DNA from 2 places in the Corynebacterium hansenii genome. Region 2 is predicted to be linked to the other one. Evidence: predicted binding sites of a transcription regulator. Region 2 holds the regulator's gene; the other holds the start of a gene.

Region 1 (8,900 bases), 1.5 Mb from region 2:
GCAGGCCCTCCTCCGCAGCGCGGGCGACCCAATGGCGGAACTGCTCGCCCGGTTCGCGCCGCTCGGTGAAGTTGCGCACGACCCGCTCGACGTAGTCGCCCAGCTCCGCCGACGTGACCTTGTGGCCGCGCAGCTTGCGGCCGAAGTTCGCATCGAGCCCCAGCGATCCGCCGAGGTGGACCTGGAAACCCTCCACGCGGTTGCCGTCGCCGTCGACGACGATCTGCCCCTTCAACCCGATGTCGGCGATCTGGGTGCGGGCGCAGGCGTTCGGGCAGCCGTTGAGCGAAATGCCGATGGGCACGTCCAGATCGCCGATGCGCTCCTCCAGCTCGCCGACCAGGTCGATCGCTCGCGTTCTGGTGGTGACCAGCGCCAACTTGCAGAATTCCAGGCCGGTGCACGAGATGATGCCCCGTCGGAAAGCGGAGGGGTTCGCCGACAGGCCCAGCTCGTCGAGCTCGGCGACCAGGGAATCGACCTGCTCCGGGGCGACGTCGAGGAGCACGAGTTCCTTCATGACGGTCGTGCGCACGCGGCCGACGCCGTGCTTCTCCGCGATGTCGGCCAGCGCGATCAGATCCGACCCCGGCACCCGGCCGACGATCGGCTTGACGCCGACGAAGCACGCCCCGTCCTTCTGGCGGTGCACGCCGACGTGGTCCCGGTCGCGCTCCCACGGCTCGGGCGGCGGGCCGTCGTCGAGCCGGAAACCGAGGTAGTCCTCCTCCAGGATCCTGCGGAACTTCTCCTCGCCCCATTCGGCGACCAGGAATTTCAGGCGCGCCCGGGTGCGCAGGCGGCGGTACCCGTAGTCGCGGAAGATGCGCGCGACGCCCGCCCACACCTCCGGCACCCGCTCCAGCGGCACCCACGCGCCCAGGCGCCGGCCCAGCATCGGGTTCGTGGACAGCCCGCCGCCGACCCAGACATCGAAACCGGGGCCGAGCTCGGGGTGGTCCACGCCGACGAACGCGACGTCCTGGACCTCGTGCGTGACGTCCAGTCGCGGGCTGCCGGAGACCGCGGACTTGAACTTGCGCGGCAGATTGTTGAACTCATCGGTGGACAGGTACTCGTCCTTGATGCGGCGGATCGCCGGGGTGCCGTCGATGATCTCGTCGGCGGCGACGCCCGCCACCGGCGAACCGAGGATGACGCGGGGCACGTCGCCGCACCCGAAATGCGTGTCCAGGCCCACCGCGGCCAGGCGGTCCCAGATCTCCGGCATGTCCTCGATGCGGATCCAATGCAGCTGCACGTTCTGGCGGTCGGTGAAGTCGGCGGTGTCGCGGGCGAAGTCGCGGGAAATCTCGCCGATGGCCCGCAGGCCCGCCGTGGTGGTCTGGCCGCCGTCGAGGCGGATGCGCAGCATGAAGTACCGGTCCTGCAGTTCGGCGTTGGTCTTCACGCCCGTGTGTTCGCCGCCCAGGTCCTGCTTGCGCTGGGTGTACAGGCCGATCCACTTGAAGCGGGGCGCGAGGTCCTCCGCGGGAATGGAGTCGAAGCCCTGCTTGGCGTAGACCTCGCGGACGCGGCGCTGCACGGCCAGGCCGGCGTCCTCCCGTTTGATGCGTTCGTCGTCGTTGAGCGGCTCGCGGCCGTCGATGAGCCATTGGCCCTCGGGCTTCTTCGCCCGGGTGCGGCGGGTGGTCGTGGCTGTGGTCATGGGTTCGCTTTCGTGGGTGTGTAAATCGGGTGGGCGACTTTTCTAGACGGCTCTGTCTTTCACTTTCGGGCGCACGTCGGCGGCCAGCTCGACCCGCCGGCGACGCCACGGCAGGGCGTCGTGGCGGCGCGACCACAGGAGGATCGCGACGACGACGGCCGCCCAGCCGATGAGCAGCGGACCGACGGTTCCGAACAGCGTCCGCAGGTTGAGCAGCACCAGCACGCCGCCGATGACGATGCCCAGCGTCCGGGGATCCAGGCGGCCGACCAGGAACGCGGCCACGGGCGCGGCCAGCATTCCGCCGAGCAGCAGCCCCAGGATCGGCAGCGCATGGTCGGAGAACTCCCGGTGGAGCAGCGGCAGGAAGCCGACCACGGCGGCGGCGGTGACCAGGAACTCGGCGGCGGAGACGGTGCCGATGATCTTCCGGGGACTGTCGGCCTCGGCGCTCATGAGCGTCGAGGTGGTCACCGGACCCCAACCCCCGCCGCCCGTGGCGTCGAGAAGCCCTCCGACCAGGCCCAACGGGCCCAGCTTCGCCCATCCCCACCGCTTGGCCGCGGCATTGGGGCGGCCGGGCAGGAAGGCGAAGCGCATGAGCACCCACAGGCCGAGCAGCAGCAGGATCGTGGAGGTCACGGGTTTGGCGGTGTCGCCGTCGAGTCCGGACAGGAAGGTGGCGCCGATGAAGGCACCGGCGGCGCCCGGCGCGCCGAGCCGCAGTACGCGGCCCCAGTCGACGTTGCCGAACCGCCAGTGCGACGCGCCGGAGGCCAGCGTCGTGCCGACCTCCACCACGTGCACGACGGCCGACGCCGCGGCGGCGCCGGTGCCGGTCATCATGAACAGGGTCGTCGCCGTCACGCCGAATGCCATGCCGAGCGTGCCGTCGACCAATTGGGCCCCGAGGCCGATCAACGCGAACAGTGCGATTCTTTCCATGGGCCGAACACTAGACAGGCCGGTCTGTTCGGCGCGGGGTTCGTGTCACGGTGAATCGAACCCCGCGTTTCCCGCGCCGATTGGCCACGATCGGCACCCATGACCATTCCCGCACCCGAATCCCGCCCCCTGCGCGTCGCCGTCGTCGGCTCGGGCCCCGCCGGCATCTACGCCGCCGACGCGCTGATCAAATCCGGCCACCCCGTGTCCATCGACCTCATCGAACGCCTGCCCGCGCCGTTCGGCCTGATCCGCTACGGCGTGGCCCCCGACCATCCGCGCATCAAGGGCATCGTCAAGAGCCTGCACCGCGTGCTGGACAAGCCCGAGGTCCGGCTCCTGGGCAACGTGGACGTCGGGCGCGACGTCACCGTCGGGGAACTCCGGGGGCTTTACGACGCCATCGTCTTCGCCACCGGCGCCACCGGCGACCGCGACCTGGACGTCCCCGGCGCGGATCTCGACGGCCACCACGGGGCCGGCGAGTTCGTGGGCTTCTACGACTCGCATCCGGAGTTCGCCCGCTCATGGGACCTCTCCGCCGAGTCCGTCGCCGTCGTCGGCGTGGGCAACGTCGGCCTGGACGTCGCCCGCATCCTGGCGAAAACCGCCGATGAGCTGCTGTCCACCGAGATCGCCGACAACGTCCACGACGCCCTGTCCGTCAACGCCGCCCGCACCATCCACGTCTTCGGCCGCCGCGGGCCGGCGCAGGCGAAGTTCACGCCGCTCGAGCTGAAGGAGCTCGACCACTCCCCGACCATCGAGGTCGTCGTCGACCCGCGGGACATCGCCTACGACGCCGCATCCGAATCCGCCCGCCGCGAGTCGAAGATCGTGGACCAGGTGTGCTCGATCCTGGAGGACTACGCCATCCGCGAGCCCAAGGGCGCGCCGCACAAGTTGCACATCCACTTCTTCGAATCGCCCGTCGCACTGCTCGGCGACGACGGCCGCGTCACCGCCATCCGCACCGAGCGCACCGAACTCGACGGCGAGGGCGGCGTCCGCGGCACCGGCACGTTCACCGACTGGCCGGTCGGCGCCGTCTACCGCGCCGTCGGCTACCGTTCCGACGCCGTCCCCGGCGTGCCCTTCGACGAGCGCCGGGCCGTCATCCCCAACGACGGCGGCCGCGTCGACGGCGCCCCAGGCCTGTACACGACCGGGTGGGTGCGCCGCGGCCCCGTCGGGCTGATCGGCAACACCAAGGGCGACGCCAACGAGGTCGTCGCGAACCTCCTGGCCGATTGGACCGGCGGGCTGCTCGAAGCGGCGGCCGACCCGTCGGAAAGCGCGGTCGATGCCTTCCTGGCGGAACGCGGCATCGAATGGACCACGTGGGAGGGGTGGCACGCCCTCGACGCCGCCGAACGCGCGGCCGGCGCCGCCGTGGGCCGCGAGCGCAAGAAGATCGTCGAATGGGCCGACATGGTGCGCCATTCGCGCAGCGGGAGCGCCGTGCTCGCCGCGCGCTGACGCGGGCCGCTAAAGTTGTCTCATGGCTTACCACGCGGATTCGTCGGACGTTCAGAACAAGGAAATCCTGACCTGGGAAGGCTTCGGCGACGCCTCGCGCGAGCTGGCCCAGACCATCGCGGATGACGGCTTCGAGCCCGAGGTCATCATCGCGATCGCCCGCGGCGGCCTGGTCGCTGCGGGCGCCCTGAGCTACGCGCTGGGGGTGAAGCTTTCCGACGCCATCAACGTCGAGTTCTACACCGACGTCCACAAGACCCTGCCGGACCCGATCCTGCTGGAGCCGCTGCTGGACGTCGAGGCGATCACCGGCCGCAAGCTGCTGGTCGTCGACGACGTCGCCGATTCCGGACGCACCCTGAAGCTCGTGCTGGAGCTACTGTCCGAGCAGGGCGCCGAGGTCCGCTCCGCCGTCCTGTACGAGAAGTCCGTGTCCGTGGTCAAGCCCGACTACACCTGGCGCCACACCGACGAATGGATCGTCTTCCCCTGGTCCGCCGAGCCCCCGGTGACGCCGAAGGCTTAGCTTTTCGGGGCGCGGGGGGCTTGCTTGACGACGGCCTGGCGTGATTCGGATTCCGTCGGTTCTTCGATTCCGCCGGTTCTTCGGGGGCGTTTTCCAGGTTCCGCCGTTTTTCCGGGCGATGGTTTTCGGCCTCGTCCGATTTCCGGGCAACGTGAGATTCCTTGCGGCGTTTCCGATGTCGCGAGGGTTCCGTTTCCCTAGTCGAACACCTGATCGATTTTCGAGCGATCCGGGGCCTTTTCTCGCAGCCTCAATCCGGCGCGTGTTCTAGTGTGCGAACTGACGGACGAAGAGGAGATCGCGTGCGGGGCGCGATCGGCGGCCGTCGGATACCGGGGGAACTGCGATGCGGGATCACGCATCCGATCCGAGACCAAGTCAATCGAGACCAACCCACCAAGCCCAAACCAACCACCGTCCCAACGCCTACGACGCCGCTTGCTCGACCGACGCGGCCCGGTGGGCGCACGAGTTCGCGACGGCGCTGTCCATCGTCGGCATCCGGCGCAACCGTGACGATCTGCGCATCGCGGAAGCCTGCGCGCCGCCCGACGGGACCGGCGACGTCGCCGATCACCTCGCCCACGTGGCGCTGCAGTTGGGCATGACGCCGGGCGTGGCGGAATCGTACGTCGACGTCGGCGTGATGCTGCGGAGGTTCCCGCGGCTGGCGCGGGTGCTCCGGAGCCGCGGCCACCTGCCGTTTTCCCATCTGCGGGTGCTCGCCGGCTGCACGCTGACCGCACCCGACGAGATCCTTGCCGAGCTCGAGGACCGCCTGCTTCCGCTGGTCCTGCCCAAGCGCGACGGGCAGGCGTTGAAGGGGTGGCGGGCGCTGCACAATCGGGTCCAGGAGGTCATCGGGCGGATCGAGCCCCTGGCCCGGCCCCGCGACATCGACGCGGATCACACGGATGCGCCCGATCCGGATGCGGACCCGGACGCGCCGCCCGAAGAGTTCATCACCGTCGAGGAAGGCGGGCGAACGGACCTGCTGATGGCCCAGATGGACAAGGCGAGGGCGTTCGAGGTGATGGCCGTCCTCGACGCGATCTGCGCGAAGGAAGGCTGCTCGCGGGTGGAGGCGCTGACCCACTTGGTGAGGGGCACGTGCGAGGTGACGGTGACGTTGAACGTCTACAAGAGCTGGGAAACCGGCGACACCTGGGTGCCGGGCGCCGGCGGGTGGGTCGACGGGGCCTTCGCCGAGGACTGGGTGGCCATGGCCGACGGAGCCCGACTCTGCGGCGACTCCGCCACCGGCGGTTATGCGCCGTCGGACGCGCAGAAGGCGTTCATCATCGGCCGCGACGGCACCTGCCGATTCCCCGGCTGCGACCGCCCAGCCCACCACACCGAGGCCGACCACGTGGAGAACTTCGATCACGAGAACCCGGAGGCCGGCGGCGCGACCGACACGGAGAACCTCCACTGCCTGTGCAAGAAGCACCACGACCTGAAGACGCGGAAGATGTGGGACGTTCTTCGCAAGCCCGACGGCACCGAATACTGGACGTCGCGCTCCACCGGCCTCGTCGCGGTCAGCGTGCCCTCCGGGCCGCTCGCCGGCGCGCACCGCACGAACTTCACCGCCCGGCAGATGCGCAGGCGCCGCACGCTGGCCGAGCACAACGAAAAGCGGCTGCGGATCCTCGAAAACGAGCGCCGCATCGCCGCCGAGGCCCGGGAAGCCCGGCGCCGCGCCGACGAGGAAAGGAAGAAGCTCGACGACGCTCTGTGGGCGGCGTGATGGCCGGCCGCTTAATCCACCGAGACGCTCAGCGCCGACGCGGCCTTGAACGCGTTTTCGCGTGCGGCGTCGACGTCCTCGGCGGTGGACACGGCCACGCCCATGCGGCGGCGGTCATGAGCCTCCGGCTTGCCGAAGATGCGCACGTCCGTCTCGGGCACCGCCATGGCTTCGGCGAGCCCGGAATACTTCGGGGCGGGGCCGTCGCACTTGCCGTACACGACGGCCGACGCACCCGGCGTCGTCAGCGTGACGTCGATGGGCAGCCCCAGGATCGCCCGCGCGTGGAGCTCGAACTCCGAGAACCGCTGCGTGCCCATGGTGACCAGCCCCGTGTCATGCGGGCGGGGGCTGACCTCGGAGAACCACACGTCGTCGCCGCGGACGAACAACTCCACGCCGAAAATGCCGCGACCGCCCAGCGCACCCGTGATGCGGGCGGCGACGGAACGGGCGTTGTCCAGCGCGACCTGCGACATCGGCATCGGCTGCCAGGACTCGACGTAATCGCCGTCGACCTGGCGGTGGCCGATGGGTTCGCAGAACCACGTCGCCGGCTCGCCCGTCGCGGGATCGATGGAGCGGACGGTGAGCAGGGTGATCTCGTAGTCGAAGTCGACGAAACCCTCCACGATGACGCGGCCCGACGACACCCGGCCGCCGCTCATCGCGTGCTCCCACGCGGCGGGGACGTCGGCGGCGGCGCGGACGGTGGACTGGCCCTTGCCGGACGAGCTCATCACGGGCTTGACGACGCACGGCAGCCCGACTTCGTCGACCGCATCGAGGAATTCCTCGCGGGTGGACGCGAAGCGGTAGCGCGATGTCGGCAAGCCGATCTCCTCGGCCGCCAGGCGGCGGATGCCCTCGCGGTTCATGGTCAGCTGCGCGGCGCGGGCGGTCGGGATGACGGTGACGTCGCCGGCGTCCTCGAGCTCCACCAGCGCGTCGGTGGCCAGCGCCTCGATCTCCGGGACGATGAAGTGCGGGCGAACCTCCGCGACCAGGTCCTTGACGGCCTGCCCGTCGGTCATGTCCAGCTCATGCCAGAAATGCGCCACCTGGTGCGCCGGGGCGTGGGCGTACCGGTCGGCGGCGTGCACTTCGACGCCGAGGCGCTGGAACGCGATGGCCACCTCCTTGCCCAGCTCTCCGGAACCGAGCAGCAGCACTCGCGTTGCGCCACCCGTGTACGGGGTGCCGGTGGAAGTGGGGGTGAACATGGGATCTCCTCGTGGCATCGCGGCGTTACGACCCCCATCCTACGGTCAGCCCATCACCGACCCCGCCCACAGCATCACCGTCGGCGGATCCACGCAGATCTTCATCTGGTGGCTGATCGTCTCCAGCGCCTCGCGGGAGCCCGGCGGGTAGATGCGCAGACCCTGGGCATCGGCCGTCTTGCACCCGGATTCCGCCTCGACGCGAGACAGCCGGAGGGTGAACCTGGCGGGCCTCGACGGCGTCACCATCGCCTCCCGAGCCGGCTCCTCATTCCGCCCGGCCGCTTCGCCGACCTGGTTGCCCGCGCCGTCGACGGCGCTGACCCCGGGGAATCCGCGCAGGAAACACTGGCTGTCCCCGCGGTAATTCAGGGCGATGTGGATGTACTGCGAACCCGCCGCGCCTTCGACGCGCTCGATCGAGGGGATGAGGTCACTGGCCGGGCAGATGTCGCCGGGCGGGTCGGTCGGCAGGGTGAAAGTGGCGCCGCCTTCGCTTTCGGTCACGGTGTCGGTCTCGGTCGCCGTGCCGGTTTCGGTCTCGGTCTTGGTTTCGGTCTGCGTTTCGGTGACGGGGGCCGATTCCCCGTTTCCGCAGCCGGCCAGCAGCAATGCGGCGGCGATGGGGACGACCGCGACCGCGTACCGGCCTTTTCCGTGCTTGATGTCGCTCATGGTGTCCATGGCCGAACCATAGACTTTCCATTTGCCCCTGAAAATACTATTCCCGCAAGTACCCGGGATTCAGCGCCAGGACGCGCTCGAACTCGGCATGCACGTCGGACGGCTCCACGTGCGAGACGACGTCCACCGCACGCCCCTCCCCGCGCTCCACCGCACCACGGTCGCCGGCGACGGCACGCAGGGTCATGGGCTTTGCGACGGTCTCCACCGTCCCGCACGCGACCATTGCGGCGAAAAGGTCGTGGACCTGCGCCAAGTACCCGATGCCCTGCCCGCGGTGGAACCCGAAATAGAAGCGCAGGGCGTCGGCGACCACGTCGCCCAACTCGCCGGGGATCGCCCACCGCCCGACGTCCTCCGGCCGGACGATGATCGTCTCGGTGACGTCGAGGGGGCAGAGCACCAGCGGCGCGGAATCCTCCGCGAACACCGCCGCCACCGCATCCGGGTCGACCCAGAAATTCCACTCGGCCGTTGGCGTGGTGTTGCCGGGATGATCGACCGCGCCGCCCATGACCGTGATCCGCCCGAACGCCGCCGCCAACCCCGGGTACCGCGCGGCCGTGGTCAAGGGGCCGGTGATCAGGAGGTCGGCGGGACCGTCGTCAAGCACGCGCTTCCACA
Region 2 (8,900 bases):
CGCAGGCCAAGGCGTCGCTGGTGACCGCGACCCTGACCATGCTGCTGCGCGATTGCCCGGTGCAGGCGAAGTCCATGGTCAAGGGGCTTCCGCTGCAACAGCGCGTGGCCGTCGACGCCTGGCCGCACGGAGGCGCCGAAGGCCTGGTCGAGGATTGCCGCGTCACCGTCGTCCGCGACCGCATGATGGACGCCGGCGGCCCGGTGCGCGACCCCGCCGAGTACGCGAAGCTGCGCGATTCGGTGAAGCCGCAGGTGCCGGGCCAGGTCCGGCAGCTCGTCGTCGGCATGGCCAAGGCCCTGCCCGCGTATCACCGGGTGGTGTCGCAGTTGAACGAGTGGGACGGCCCGGCGATCGACGACATGCGCGGGCAGTTGGAGTTCATGCTGCCCAAGGGCGCCGTCGCGCGACACGGGTGGGCACATCTGCGTCACCTGCCCCGTTACCTGGAGGCGATGGAGATCAGGCTGGCCGACATGGCAACGGATCCCGACCGCGATGCGGAGCTGGAGGACGAGGTCGCGGAGGTCGCGGAGCATCTGGAGAAGCGCCTGGCCCGTCTTCCCGAGGGCCGGCGCAAGTCCGCCGCCGTGCGCGACATCGGCTGGATGATCCAGGAGCTGCGGGTGAGTTTGTTCGCGCAGCGCCTGGGCACGGCTCGGACGGTGTCGCCGCAGCGCGTGAAGAAGGCGATCGACAAGCTGCGGTAGAACCGGGCGGGGCCGGGCCATCGCGCCCGTGCTTCCCGGGCGGGGCGGCTGGCCTCGCTTGCCCGGTGCCGGATTCGTGCCGCGTTATGACCGGCGCTGTCTACTTGCCGTGCCCCAATCGCCGCGGCTTACTTTTCGCGGTTGCGCAGCGCCAGGATCTCGTTTTCGAAGTCCTGCGCGGAGGTGAAGGACTTGTACACCGACGCGAAGCGCAGGTAGCCGACTTCGTCGAGGTCGCGCAGCGGTTCGAGGATCGCCAGCCCGATGTCGTTGGAGTTGACGCGCGGAGTGCCCTTGGAACGAAGGGTCTCCTCCACCTGCTGCGCCAGCAGCTTCAGCGACGCCTCGGGCAGATCTCGGCCCTGGCACGCGCGTCGCACGCCGCGGATCACCTTGTCGCGGCTGAAATCCTCCACGACGCCGTCCCGCTTGACGACGATGAGCTGCGACCGTTCGAGGGTGCTGAAACGTTTCCCGCACGCCAGGCACTCCCGCCGGCGGCGGATGGTCATACCGTCGTCGATGAGACGCGAATCGATGACCTTCGTCTGGTCATGGTGGCAAAACTGGCAATGCACGCATACGAGCATACGGGGCCGGGCGGCCACCTCTTAATCGCCCGTTAGGCCACTCGACGGTGCGCCGGCTGCCCTACTTGAGCGCGGCGTCCGCCGTGTCCGACGCACCATTCGCGCCGGTGGAGGAGACGCCGACGTAGGTCGGGGCCGGAGGGGCATCGGGGGTCGGCGCCCCCAACCCGGAGAAGTGGAGCATGAGCCCGAACACGGCGCCCACGCCGGCGACGATGGCGAGGGAGACGGCATTGCGCCGCACCCCCTGGACGGGGCCCCGCACGATCGAACGCCCGTCGCGCACGTGCGCGATGTTCGAAACACCGTGGGTGGGCGCCGAATTGAGTTTCATTCCCCGTGTGTTCGGACGCCGCGAGGGCCCGGAAACACCGCCCGGGCGACGACTGGAGGGCCGACGTGAAGTGCGGACCCGCGTTCGATCCGCGGGCGCACCGGTTCGAACACCGGAGGCCTTACCACGGTCGCGCTCCGGCGGCGACGCGGGGCGCGACTGCTCCCCGACCCACGACGGGACGTAGAGTCCCAAGTCGTCGTTGTACCAGTTCACGGTGGACGTGCGGTAGTCTTCGATAAAGGCGGTCATCGGTTGGTTCCTTCCATCCGGTCATCCGCGGTCAGGATACGAAACGGATTCGAAAATGCCGCCCGAATTCACTGCACGGATGTTCGACTGCGTTCCTGTGTTCGATTTATAGCACCGCGTTCGGATCCCGTCCAGACACGGGGGCGAAAACTTCGAACAGTTGTGCCACCCCGTCGTCGTTTGGTGTAGTGTCGTGTTCGAACGGCAGGCACGGGTTCGCAGACCCGATCGTCCCGATGGCCGATCGACCAGAGCACGACGCAATCGAGCACGACCTAACCCAGTGGGAGTGGAAACATGGCCGACAAGAAGCAGCCGAGCAAGCAAGCGTTGACCGATCGCCAGCGGCGGATCCTCGAGGTCATCCAGGACGCGGTGTCGTTGCGCGGGTACCCGCCGAGCATCCGGGAGATCGGCGACGCCGTCGGGCTCAACTCGACATCTTCCGTGGCGTACCAGCTCAAGGAACTGGAGAAGAAGGGCGCGCTGCGCCGTGACCCCCACAAGCCCCGCGCCGTGGACGTGCGCGATCTGAAGCAGAAGCTCGACACCCACGCGGGCAAGCCCGGTCCGAAGCCGAAGACGGCCACCGTCCCCGACGTTCCGGAAGGCGCCGCCGCCCCCACCTACGTCCCCATCGTCGGCCAGATCGCGGCCGGCAACCCGATCCTCGCGGAGCAGAGCATCGACGAGCACATGGCGCTGCCCGCCGAGCTCGTCGAGTCCGGCGAGCTGTACATGCTCCGCGTCGTCGGCGAATCGATGGTCGACGCGGGCATCTTCGACGGCGACTGGGTCGTGGTGAAGTCGCAGCACACCGCCGAGAACGGCGATTACGTCGCCGCGATGATCGACGGCGGGGCCGACAGCGAGGCCACCGTCAAGGAATGGCACGAAGACCGCTCGGGCAAGTGGCTGCTCCCCCACAACGAGGCCTTCGAGCCAATTCCGGTCGACGCGGGCGTGACCATCCTCGGCCGCGTCGTCAGCGTCCTGCGACGGCTTTAACCGTCATATCGCGTGAGGCTGCGGACGCCGGCTATTGGGGCATCGCGGGACCTGGGATGGTCCAGTGCCGGTGGGTGCCCGCGACGAACGCAGGCTGATGGGCTGGCGGACGCCCACCGATGGAGGCGGCAGCCGGAGAATCGCCGCACCGGGCACCCGCCCTCCCTCCATCCGGTCGATGCACGGCACTTTGACGTAAACCCACCCCGAATGCGCAACCCCACCCGTTACAGCGGGTGGGGTTGCGCATTCGGGGTGGGTTAGCCGGTGCATCCCAGCGGGTTGCGGTGGCGGGACGGCTCAACCGCCGCAGAAGCCAATCGCAACGTCACGGGACACAATTGCCGGCGGCCCGCCACTACTCCAAGCCGAAAAGCTCGCGCACGGCGGCGCGGGCACCGTCGGCGTCCGACGCATCCAGCGCGACGCGGGCGGCATCGGCGCACTGTTGGGCGGTGACCTCAGCCAACTGCGCGCCCACGCCCGGCAGGGCCGTGGCCGCGGCGGACAGCGAGTTCACGCCGAGGCCCACGAGCACGCAGGCCAGCAACGGATCCGCGGCCGCCTCGCCGCAAACGCCCACGGGAGTGCCCGTGTCCCGGCCCGACTTGCACGTCATGTCGATCAGCCGCAGCACAGCCGGCTGCCACGGATCCGTCAGGTATGCCAGGTGCGGCGAAAGACGGTCGGCGGCCATCGCGTACTGCGTCAGGTCGTTGGTGCCGATGGACACGAAGTCCAGCACCTTCATCAGGTCGTGGCTCATCAGCGCGGCGGCCGGGATCTCGATCATCGCGCCCGGGGTGAGGCCGCGCTCGCGGCACAGGCCCGCGAACCACTCGGCCTCCTCCAGCGTCGCCACCATCGGCGCCATCACCCACGTCGGCGCCCCCTCGCCGCGGCCGGCCTTCTCCCCCGCCAACGCGATGGCGTCGAGCTGGCGCTCCATCAGGCCGGAGCTCGAGCGCGAGATGCGCAGACCGCGCACGCCCAGAGCAGGGTTGTCCTCGTGATCGAGGTTCGCGAACGCCAACGGCTTGTCCGAGCCGGCGTCCAGCGTTCGGAGCACGATCTTCGAATCCGGGAACGCCTTGAGCACCGAGGCGTAGATGTCGGCCTGGTTCTCCACCGTCGGCTCCGTCGCGGCGGACAGGAAGCACAGTTCCGTGCGGAACAGGCCGATGCCCTCCGCATCGCCCTCGGCCGCGATGCGTGCGGCGTTTCCGTCTCCGACGTTGGCCAGCAGCTGCACGCTCACGCCGTCTGCGGTGCGCCCGGGACCGGACCATGCCGCGATCTTCTCCGCCATCCGCGCGGCCTCGGCCACCGCGGCGTCCGCGACCTCCGGGTCCGGATCGACGGTGATCAGTCCCTTCGCGCCGTCCACGAGCGTCATGGAGCCTTCCTCGATGGCGCGCAGTCCCGCTCCCGCCGCGACGGCGCACGGCACGCCGAGCTGGCGGGCGATGATCGCGGTATGGGAGGTCGGGCCGCCCAACTCCGTCACCATCGCGACGAACAGCGCCGGATCCAGGGTGGCCGTGTCGGCGGGCGACAGGTCATCGGCGAGCAGCACGGAGGGAACGGTCACCGCGGGCAGCCCGGGCTCGTTCTCGCCGCGAAGCTCCGCGATGACTCGGTCGCGGATGTCCTCCAGGTCCGTGGTGCGCTCGGCCATGACGCCGCCGGCGGCCTTGAACATCTCGACGAACTTCTCGATCGCCGCCACCGTCGCCGACTCCGCGCTGATGCCGGACTTGATGTTCTTCACCGCCGCCCGGTGCCACCCGCGGTCCAGGGTGAGCTTCGAGGTGGCCAGCAGAACTTCCGCGGCATTGCCCTCGGCTCGTCCGGCCCGGGCGGCGAGGCGCTCCGAGACGGCGGTCGCGGCGGCCCGGAACCTTTCGACCTCGGCGTCGACGTCCCCGCCGGCGATCGGTTCCCCCTCGTGGGGCAGTTCGGGGCGCGGGCACACCCACACGGCGGGCGCGTAACCCACCCCCGGAACTACTGCGGTGGCCTTCAAGGATGCGGACGGGGACATGTGCTCTCCTGAAAACGTCGTGGATCGATTCACCTGGGGTGGACACGGTCCGGGGGAAATCGCTTTCCTCCGATACTACTCCACATTTCCCACACGGAAACCCAAATTTTGCTTGACTTTCCCACACATTCGGGCATAATCAGGAGTAGTTGAACACAGCCTATCGGCACCCCTCTGGACCGGCAATCCCAAGCCCAGAGCCCATAAACCCCAGCCCACAAACTGGCCCGGAAACGGGCAAACGACCCCCGAACGGACATCATTCAGGTTCGCGCCGGGAGGACACAGGAGACGACGTGTACGCAGAAGAACGCCGACGAAAGATAGCTTCGCTGACGGCCGTCGAGGGAAGGGTGACGGTGTCCGACCTCGCCCACCATTTCGACGTCACGGCCGAGACGATCCGCCGCGACCTCGCGCAGCTGGACGCCGAAGGGGCGGTGCACCGCGTCCACGGTGGCGCGGTCGCCGCCAAGTCGTTCCAGACGGTGGAGGTCAGCGTCGACGCGCGCAAGAAGGCCCAGAAGGACGCCAAGCGTTCCATCGCCCGCGCGGCGGTTGATTTCCTGCCGTCCTCCGGCGGCGGCGTGTTCCTCGACGCCGGCACCACGACCGAGGCGCTGGCCGAACTCATGGCGGCGTTCCCCGAGGAGCGGCACTGGTCCGTGGTCACCAACTCCCTCCCCAGCGCCCTGACGCTGGCGGGTGCCCCGTACATCGAGCTCCAGCTGCTCGGGGGCCAGGTCCGGGCCATCACGCAGGCCGTCGTCGGCGACGCCGCCCTGCGGTCGCTGGCGCTGATGCGCGCGGACGTCGCGTTCATCGGCTCCAACGCCCTGACCATCGACCACGGCCTCTCCACCGCGGACCCGCAGGAGGCCGCCGTCAAACGAGCCATGATCACCAACGCCCGCAAGGTGGTGGTCATGTGCGATTCCACGAAGCTCGGCCGCGATTTCCTGGTCAGCTTCGCAGCCCTCGACGACATCGACGTCGTCATCACGGACCCATCGGCCCCGCAGGCGTTCATCGACGAACTGCAGGACCACGACATCAAGGTGATCGTCGCCCGATGATTCTCACTCTCACCGCAAACCCGTCCATCGACCGAACCACGACCATCAAGGGCCCCCTCGAGCGGGGCGGCGTCTACCGTCTGGCCATGCAATCCGACGTCCCCGGAGGAAAGGGCGTCAACGTCTCGGCGGCCGTCGCCAATGCCGGCCACGAGACGCTGGCCCTCTACCCGGCGGCGAAGAACGGCCGCTTTTCCCGGCTGCTCGCGCAGACGACGATCCCGCACGAGGCGATCGACCTGCCCGACGAAGCCCGCGTCAATCTCACCATCGTCGAAGACGACGGCACGACCACGAAGCTCAACACCCCGGGGGCGCACCTGGAGGAAGAGGACATCGAACGCGTCCTCGGCCGACTCGTCCACCACGCGCCGCAGGCCTCCTGGGTCGTCCTCGCCGGTTCCCTGCCGCCGGGCGTGCCCGTCGACTTCTGGGGCACGTGCGTCCGCCGCGTCCGCGAGGCCAACCCGGATGCCGGCATCGCCGTGGACACCTCGGACGCGCCGCTGCTGTCGCTCGGCGAGTCCTTCCCCTCCACCGCGCCGGAGGTCATGAAGCCCAACGGCCTCGAACTCGGCCAGCTCGCCGGCCTGGACGGCCATGAGCTGGAAGAGCGCGCCGCCGCGGGCGACCTTGCGCCGGTCGTCGCCGCCGCCCGCCGGCTCAACGCGGCCGGCGTCGGCGAGGTGCTGGTGACGCTCGGCGCCGCCGGCGCGGCCCTCGTGCTCGACGACGGCCCCGCGCTCGCGGCCTCCCCTCCGCCCATCGTGCCGCTGTCCACGGTCGGCGCCGGGGACAGCTCCCTGGCGGGATACCTGCTCGCCCGCGAAGACGGGCTCGACCCCGCCGGCGCCCTGGCCCGCGCGGTCGCCTACGGCTCGGCCGCCACGTCGCTGCCCGGCACCACGATCCCGCGGCCGGACCAGACGAACCCGGACGCCGTCGTCGTCCGGGAAATCTAGGCGCCGCTTCCCCTCCGCCTCCTTCGCCCCCCCCTACCGCTCCCCACCTACCGCGCCGCTTCCCCGCTCACCGCCGTCTCTCCGGCCCACTTCAACCTGTCCGCTTCCCCCGTCTTCTTTCAATCTGCCCCCTCTTTCTCCCACCCCATCTCACTCAACCCCCCTCTTACCCGACGAGGAGTCCCCAATGTCATCCCAGGTCATCCTCCCGGAGCTCGTCGAACTCGACATCGCCCCGGGCGGTACCCCGGAGTCCGTCATCCGGCATCTGGCGTCGCTGGTCAGCACCTCCGGCCGCGCCGCGGACGCCGATGAGCTCGCCGCCGACGCCCTGGCCCGCGAAGCCAAGTCCGGCACCGGCGTGCCCGGCGGCGTGGCCATCCCCCACTGCCGCTCGGAGTCCGTCACCGAGCCGACCCTGGCCTTCGCCCGCTTGACCAACCCGGTCGATTTCTCGGGCCCCGACGGCCCCGCCGATCTGGTGTTCCTCATCGCCGCCCCCGCCGGCGGCGGCAAGGCGCACCTGAAGATCCTCTCCAAGCTCGCGCGCGGCCTGGTCAAGAAGGATTTCCGCGCCGCCCTGCGCGGCGCCGCGACCCCGGAGGAGATCGTCGACGTCGTCGACGCGCACCTCGCCGGAACCGCCCGCAAGTCCGCGACCGAGACCACCGCGGCGTCGGAACGCTCCGCCCCGGTACCCGCCACCCCGTCGACGCCGGTCACCCGCATCGTCGCCGTCACCGCCTGCCCGACCGGCATCGCCCACACTTACATGGCCGCCGACTCGCTGACGCAGGTGGCCGACGAACGCGACGACGTCGAGGTCGTCGTGGAGACCCAGGGCTCCTCGGCGGTGAAGGCCCTGCCGGCCGAAACGATCGCCGCCGCCGACGCGGTCATCTTCGCCACCGACGTCGGGGTGAAGGAACGCGGCCGCTTCGCGGGCAAGCCCGTCATCGAGTCCGGCGTCAAGCGCGCCATCAACGAGCCCGCCGCCATGATCGACGAGGCCGTCGCGGCCGCCTCCGACCCCAACGCCAAGCGCGTCGCGGGCACGGCGGTCTCCGAGGACGCCGCGTCGTCGTCAAGCGAAGGCGGTTCCGGCCTGGGCTGGGGCAAGCGCATCCAGCAGGCGGTCATGACGGGCGTCAGCTACATGGTGCCGTTCGTCGCCGCGGGCGGTCTGCTGCTCGCCCTGGGCTTCCTGTTCGGCGGCTACGAGGTCGCCGGCGTCGCCGAGCGCGTGTCGCAGGACTACACGCTGTGGAACCTGCCGGGCAACGACATCACGATGGCCGACGGCACCGTCACCACCGTCGAACGCTCCGGTTTCCTGCTCTACCTCGGTGCGGTCCTGTTCGCGACGGGCAACTTCGGCATGGGCGTGATCGTGGCCATCCTGTCCGCGTTCATCGCCTACGGCCTCGCCGGCCGCCCCGGCATCGCGCCGGGCTTCATCGGCGGCGCGATCTCCGTCGCCATCGGCGCGGGCTTCCTCGGCGGCCTGGTCACCGGCATCATCGCCGGCCTCATCGCCCTGTGGCTGACGTCGCTGTCCGTGCCGCGCTGGCTGGCGTCGCTGATGCCGGTGGTCATCGTGCCTCTGGTCGCCTCCGTCGGCGTCGGCCTGCTGATGTTCCTGTTCCTCGGCCGCCCGCTGACGTCGCTGATGAACTCCCTGGCCGCATGGCTGGGCGGCATGTCCGGCAGCTCCGCGATCCTGCTGGGCATCATCGTCGGCCTGATGATGTGCGCCGACATGGGCGGGCCGATCAACAAGGCCGCGTACCTCTTCGCCACCGCCGGCCTGTCCACGGGTGACGAGGCCTCCATGCAGATCATGGCTGCGGTCATGGGCGCCGGCATGGTGCCGCCGCTGGCGATGGCCCTGTCCTCCGCCCTGCGCCCGAAGCTGTACACCCAG

What was found. Region 2 encodes LexA, which represses DNA repair genes until DNA is damaged. Its sites were predicted from a motif close to CGAACANNTGTTCG; they were not measured.
Region 1: the regulator LexA is predicted to act here: its motif matches at 4,822-4,835, upstream of CHAN_RS12750 (HNH endonuclease signature motif containing protein).

What each region holds. Positions count from the first base shown of each region.
Region 1 covers NZ_CP047211.1:2,862,629-2,871,528, forward strand. The annotation lists gene CHAN_RS12730 (nitrite/sulfite reductase) at 1-1,669, opposite strand, end outside; gene CHAN_RS12735 (sulfite exporter TauE/SafE family protein) at 1,712-2,614, opposite strand; gene CHAN_RS12740 (FAD-dependent oxidoreductase) at 2,714-4,093, shown strand; gene CHAN_RS12745 (phosphoribosyltransferase) at 4,116-4,619, shown strand; gene CHAN_RS12750 (HNH endonuclease signature motif containing protein) at 4,966-6,369, shown strand; gene purT (formate-dependent phosphoribosylglycinamide formyltransferase) at 6,381-7,592, opposite strand; gene CHAN_RS12760 (DUF4232 domain-containing protein) at 7,638-8,276, opposite strand; gene CHAN_RS12765 (nucleoside hydrolase) at 8,314-8,900, opposite strand, start outside.
Region 2 covers NZ_CP047211.1:1,355,626-1,364,525, reverse strand. The annotation lists gene hrpA (ATP-dependent RNA helicase HrpA) at 1-710, shown strand, start outside; gene nrdR (transcriptional regulator NrdR) at 839-1,288, opposite strand; gene CHAN_RS06045 (hypothetical protein) at 1,362-1,634, opposite strand; gene lexA (transcriptional repressor LexA) at 2,184-2,894, shown strand; gene ptsP (phosphoenolpyruvate--protein phosphotransferase) at 3,253-4,938, opposite strand; gene CHAN_RS06030 (DeoR/GlpR family DNA-binding transcription regulator) at 5,235-6,014, shown strand; gene CHAN_RS06025 (1-phosphofructokinase family hexose kinase) at 6,011-6,976, shown strand; gene CHAN_RS06020 (PTS fructose transporter subunit IIABC) at 7,164-8,900, shown strand, end outside.